2 regions of the Cytobacillus sp. FSL M8-0252 genome follow, and region 2 is predicted to be linked to the other one. Evidence: predicted binding sites of a transcription regulator. Region 2 holds the regulator's gene; the other holds the start of a gene.
The links. The regulator LexA, encoded in region 2, represses DNA repair genes until DNA is damaged. The targets are predictions, from matches to a motif close to CGAACATATGTTCG.
Positions count from the first base shown of each region.

Region 1: MKX83_RS15705 (Y-family DNA polymerase) is a predicted target of LexA. The motif match lies at 1,618-1,631, and genes of this name have one in related genera.

Region 1 is NZ_JBBOWZ010000001.1:3,121,948-3,125,379, forward strand. Features, by position in the region: gene MKX83_RS15700 (YolD-like family protein) at 1-268, opposite strand, end outside; gene MKX83_RS15705 (Y-family DNA polymerase) at 292-1,551, opposite strand; gene MKX83_RS15710 (NADH-dependent flavin oxidoreductase) at 2,020-3,135, opposite strand; gene MKX83_RS15715 (SDR family NAD(P)-dependent oxidoreductase) at 3,221-3,432, opposite strand, start outside.
Region 2 is NZ_JBBOWZ010000001.1:2,153,462-2,156,893, reverse strand. Features, by position in the region: gene MKX83_RS11055 (YneB family resolvase-like protein) at 1-415, opposite strand, end outside; gene yneA (cell division suppressor protein YneA) at 430-762, opposite strand; gene lexA (transcriptional repressor LexA) at 894-1,541, shown strand; gene MKX83_RS11040 (DUF4257 domain-containing protein) at 1,738-2,022, shown strand; gene MKX83_RS11035 (hypothetical protein) at 2,747-2,932, opposite strand; gene MKX83_RS11030 (hypothetical protein) at 3,372-3,432, opposite strand, start outside.

The DNA of each region.
Region 1 (3,432 bases), 970 kb from region 2:
TTACTACTCGAAGCGATTGTTTGAATGTATCTACATAATGAATGCGACCGGAAATAGTCACTTGTTCTCCTCGACGGAACAAGGTAAATGTTAACAAAGTATGAAACGCCATGGCCTCGCTAATCACCTCATCGAACTGTTCATATTGTTGTTCATCTAACTGAGGTTTAGTTTGTTTATGGTGACTTTCATCATACTCTCTTAAAAGCTTGACATGTTCCGGTAGCATCATTGAAACCCATTTCTTATTCCCACGATCACGAAGCATCACTTATTCCTTCTTTCTCATTACTATTTTTTATGGCCACCGACAAGTGTTGCTCTATGTCTCGCTGTACCTGCATCGGTATAAGAAACCGCTCGCAATAAGGAAGCAGATCCGAAGCGGGCACGAATGCGATCGACGGTATAGCCGAGCTTGCGCTTGTTAAAGCCGTTTTGATCAAATAAACTAAGCTGATACTCGTGATCATCGGTTATTTGTCCAAGAGAAATAGTAATCTTCCGAACCGTTTTGCCGTTATAATGTTCATCTAATAAAGCTAAACAAACATGATAAATGGTCATTGTTACATTTGTCGGCTCCTCCATTGTCCGAGAACGATAAAATCCACCACCAAACTCATCCTTGCTATATCCAAGCCCAAAATGAACGGTTCTTCCAGCCTTACGATGTGTGCGCGCCCTTCTTGCAACCTCCTCACACATCTCTAAAACAACATGCTTGATTTCTTCTCTATCAGTATAATCTCGAAGCAAGATTTGACTTTTCCCAAAGCTAATTTGACCTTGTAAAATCGGAGCACCGATTTCTGACAAATCTATTCCCCATGCGTGATAATATAGCTGATTGCCCATAATACCAAACTTTTTTTCTAGTGTAGTTAGATTAAAATGGGCAAGCTGACCAACCGTGAAAATGCCCATACTGTTCAAATTTTTCTCCATTCTACTGCCTATACCCCACATTTGACTTAATGGAGAAATCGGCCAAAGCTTTTCTTCTATCTGCTCATAAGTCCACTCAGCAATACCAGCCTTCTTTGCTTCTAAATCAAGACAAAGCTTTGCCATTAACATATTAGGACCAATTCCAACAGATGAAGGTAGTTGAAATTCCCTTTCGATATCATCTTTTATCTTTTGGGCAATCGTATAGGCGTCACCCCATATATGTTCTGTTCCGTCAATACGAATAAAACTTTCATCGACACTATAAGTGTGCACAGCCTCTTTTGGTACATAGCGATGAAATACACGTGTAATTTCCATAGAGACACGTAAATACGTAGCCATCTTTGGCTCTTCAATAATAATGCGCGGGTCATTGGGTACTTCAAATAGCCGCGACCCTGTTTTTATGCCAAATTCTTTCTTCATTCTCGGTGAAGCAGCAAGAATGACACTACCTTTACGATCATGATTTCCCGCCACTACAAGATAGCATTCCATTGGATCTAATCCCCGTATAACAGCTGAACAACTGGCATAGAAGCTCTTCATATCTATACATAAAATTTGTTGTTTTGGCATTACACTATAATCAACCATTAGATTGCCTCTTCTCACTATAAAATAAGAACTTATGTTCCGTTTATTTATACCCATAATATTAACCGAATATACGTTCTCTTTCAATGGAAATTTTACGACGAATTTCTTATATTCGACTGCCTAGACAAAAGCTGGGATTAAATAAGAATAGCTCTATCATTAGATGAGATGGACTATGGGTAAAACAAACTCTTGTACAGCAGAAGGCTGCTCCTTCCATTATTCTATGTATAAATATTCGACATATTATGATATTTTACCTAAATCTATAATCAAAAAAAGTCCCAGCTTTTCCTCTTTTATTTGACATGCCTGTTATTTAACTGGAATGTTTAATGGATAGTCGAAAAAATCAGTGTTGCTCCGCTTCTTTGGCGGTTTGTACGAGCAAATCTCTTTTGTAACCAAAATAAGACACAAAAAAAACATGAACAAATTGTTCATGTTCCTGTTTTCTAAAGATTCCTAGCGAGTAAATGGGACCCAACCTTCTGCAGCTAGGATCACTTCCCATAATCCGTTCGGAATGTCATATTTATCTCTTTCTTTTAAATTCAGGGCATATTCTATTTTCTCAAGACGATCTTCTTGAATATATGCAGCCCATCTTGGTGAAATGAGCAATTCTCTACCTATAGCAATAAGCGGGATATTTCGTTCTCTAACAGCTAATGCATCATCAGGTGAATTCACTTTTCCAACGGCCATCAACGGAACGCGTCCGTTAATTACTTCATTCACCAGCTCAATTCTTGTGCGCTCTGTATCCGCCCCGCGGTGAGGAGTAGATAGTGCATGCATAAGGGAAATGTGCAAATAATCGAATGGAAGATTTGATAAGGCATCCACTAGTTGAAAGGTTTCAGTCATTGTTAAACCAGGTGTCGACGGCTCTTCAGGTGAGAAGCGATAACCGAAAATAAATGGTCTCTTTGCATGCTTATCAATCGCTTTTTGGCAAGCTTCCGCAACAGCCAATGGAAACTTCATCCGATTTTCTACGGATCCACCCCATTCATCCGTACGGTTATTCGTATAAGGGGAATAAAACTGCTGTACTAAATACCCGTTTGCACCATGAATTTCTACTCCATCAAAACCTGCTTCAATTGCTCTTCTCGTTGCTTCTCCAAAAGCTTCGATAATTTCTTCAATTTCCCCTGTCGATAGGGCACGAGCCTTTTGGTTATCACGATCGATATTTGATGCAGATACAACATCACCATCGGGAACAAGTTCAGAGGGACATGAAATGCCGCCGTGATGAATTTGTATCACCGCTTTTGCCCCTTCTTGTTGAACTGTCTCGGCTAGTTTTTTTAAACCAGGAATAAATTGGTCATCGTAAATAGCCGGTTGACCAGGAAAAGCTTTACCATTTGGTGTTACATTGGCGCAAGCAGTAATAACTGTACCTAAATCCTTTGCACGGGCCTTAATAAAGACTAATTCTTCTTCCGAAATAGAGCCATCTTCATTAGAAGAATAATGTGTCATCGGTGCGAGTGCAAGTCGATTTTTAACTGTCACACCGTTAGGAAATGTATAGGATTCAAATAATGGTTCAAATTTTGCTTTCATATCTATCACCTTTTCTCTATAAATATCTTCACGATTTCACCATATAGATAAAAACAGCCCGATGCAAACCATTCAACTTGAAACATTATTTTTTATTAAACACACCGCGTCCAGCCCATTCAAATAATCTGGGAGCAATGGCAAATACTTTACTTCCTAAATTCATCCACCTTGGGAGATTGACCTCTCTTGTTGGCGTCAACATCACATCAACAACTTTTCGCGCAACATACTCCGGCTTTAACATATATCGCTGAACATTTTTCACATATGTGCCTTCTTTATCGGCAATATCAA
Region 2 (3,432 bases):
CTCTTTTTATTTTTACATTATGTAGTTTTCTTTGATACTCTTCAACCATGCTAACAATTTGTAATACCATAGAATCAGAATCTGAAAGTTGCAATTCTCCATTATGGGCAATTGTATAAATCTTCCCATTTTCTTTAAGTATACAATGTAAGATGGCAATTTTAGCATTTCCTCTTCCAATCCTGGTTTCATCTTGAATAAGAACAGCCTCTGCTTGATTTTGTTTAAGTAACTCCAATAATTGCAACACACCAATTCTTTCTAAATCATAGCCACTTGCTTTCTCACGTATGACTTCAACTACATTCATATCCTTCATTCTCGCTAAATGTAAAAGTTCTTCTTCTTGTCTAGCAAGAGACGTTTCCTGTGTATCCTTCGTCGTACTCACCCTGCAATATATAATTACATTCATTCTCTTTCATTCCTTTAGTCTTCTAATATCACACTAGCTAAATTTGTTTCAGATATTATTTCACCATTTGTAATGGGAAGATATACCGTATCACCAGGATGTATTTTACCTAAATGTATATGATTAAATTCTTCTACCCAAGCAACAAAGTCTTTAGAAGACATATTATGGGCATCTTTAAACTCCTCCGCTATTTTCCATAAAGAATCTCCTTGTTTTACTTCAACTTTTACATATTCCTCCTGATTTGCATTACCAGTGTTCAAAAATAATAAGAAAACCATACCGAAACTAAAAGCGATAAGAATAATAGCATAACTATAAGAATTCCACAATTGTTTTATCATTAATTGCCACCCCTGAATAGAATATATGTTCGATTTAATAATTTTAGTATAATGCGAACATTTGTTTCTGTCAATAAGAAAATTCGAACTTATGTTTGTATCTATTTACTACTGATGGTATAATAATCTTAATGAAATTGACGAAGGTGCGTGATAGCGTGAAATTATCTAAGAGGCAGCAAGATATATTGAATTTTATAAAAGATGAAGTAAAACAAAAAGGTTATCCACCTTCCGTTAGGGAAATAGGTGAAGCTGTTGGACTTGCTTCAAGTTCAACCGTACATGGCCATCTAGCCAGACTAGAGAGTAAAGGTCTTATTCGTCGAGATCCGACAAAACCCCGTGCCATTGAGGTATTAAATCTAGAAGAGAGCAACCCAATACCTAAAGTGCAAACGGTGAACGTACCTATTATCGGTAAGGTTACTGCTGGTCACCCCATTACTGCGATTGAGAATGTTGAGGAATATTTCCCTTTACCTGAAAGAATGGCTCCGAGTGATGAAAATATCTTCATGCTTGAAATTATGGGAGAAAGTATGATTGAAGCTGGCATATTAGATGGTGATTATGTCATAGTCAAGCAGCAACAAACAGCAAATAATGGAGAAATCGTGGTTGCTATGACAGAAGATGATGAGGCCACCGTTAAGCGATTCTTTAAAGAGAAGAACTTTATCCGCTTGCAACCAGAAAACCCTACTATGGAGCCGATTATCTTGCACAATGTATCTATTTTAGGCAAAGTTATTGGTGTTTATCGTCAAATACATTAAAAAAGAGTGTCATTATTGACACTCCTTTTTAATAGTTTGCAATTATCTTTATATGTTACTCATACAATTATAAAATTTAAAAAATTCAGTAAAATAGAATCATTACATCGAGACAAAAATATATTATAATGAAATTTACACCAAGAATCAACCTAAGGTCGCAAAAAAATCTCGGCTTTAGGAGTGTGAAGGAAAAATGTTAATGAACATTCTCTTCGCTGCGTTGATTGGTGGAATTGTCGGTGTTGCAGGACATTTGCAGAGATTAGGCAAACTAGTCAAGCCACGGATGACGAAAAAATTCATTTATTTAGGGTTCTTAGAAGACATCTTACTAGGAGGACTGGCGGCCGTATTTGTCATTGTGACAACAACACCGGATTCCCCCACTGCTGTTTTCATCATCTCTCTCGTATCTGGTATGGGAGGTGAGGGTATCTTAAAATTATTAGATACCCTAAAAGTAAAAGATCAAGAATAAAATTTTATTCCGTTCTTATGAACGGTTTTTTGTTGTATATAACAAGAACAAATTTTATTTAGACAACTTCGCTTTTTACCTACTATTCTAGCGCTAGAAATACCCGCTTAAACAGTTCTATTTCACCTTTATGGAAGGGACATAACACATTTTCGTTTAACGTTTTGTGTTGCTTCTTAAATTGTAATATGTATGTCTTACACAGCCCATAGAACCACTCTCCTGAAGTACTGTTCATCCATTCAATACGAGCTAATGTTTTTAAATTTGATACCTACTACTTGACATGATGTTTTATGGGTAAATAAATATTAAAGCATTTTTCATGAAAACAAATAGCTAGGATGATTAAATGCCAATTATTCAATTGATTGGTAACTTGAACGACCTACTTCATCATACATACACCTTAAATTCAGTTCATAAATGAATCAATTGCCCCCCTTGATTTTACATACCCAATAACCCACAAGTACTAAATCGCTTAAAATAACTATTTCTCATTGATTTCGACTATCCGCATCATTACTTATATTTTTTCTTCCTATTATTAATAAATAAATCTGTAGACAAACTCATTTAAGGAGTTTATCTACAGTCTGAAGCAGCCGTTAAAACGGTATTTGAAGATGCCTTTTAGTTTCAGCAATAGTTATTTTCCCATATATAAGCTTCCATTAAAACACAGTAAAAGCACTCTCAACTTACGGGGTTCCTAAGTTCCTTATACTTCAACTGCAACAATATCATCACAACAGATCGTAGTAATTCTTACACGAGCTTTCTTGTCACAACAACAATGATCGTGACGATCATCGTGACGATCACAGTCTGCTTTAGCTAGGAAGACTAAATTACCGCGAATATCGATAAACTCCCCGAACACATGGCCGCCACCTTTAAGAAACACTCTCACATCCTCACCACGGGAAACGTTCTTAAAGAACTCATCGCAGCCACAATCCTTATTGTCGTCTTTGCTGTAATTACCACAACCGTGATTGTTGTTGTCATATCCATATGAGTCTGAATATCTTGGTCTTCTTCCAAAAAAACAATTATTATATCCCATATCTCTTCCTCCTTTCTATCATTATGTTAATACTATATGTCGAGGGTATTGGAGGTGTACGGGCTATATCCCCCTGTTAAAAGACCATTTATTTTCTCTTTGTTTCTATCTTTTAATTTGCTATCCTATCCTAACTAAAATAAAGAAGCAGCCGTTATGGCTGCTTTGGTTGGACTCTTTTTAGTATCTAATAAAGAGATACCAAGTTGAATGTTAATACTCAACAGTTATACTCCTTGCATACATATCTGTTTAGACACAATAAAGAAACTACTAACTATCGTGTTTCAACTGCAACGATATTATCGCAACAGATCGTAGTGATTCTTACACGATTT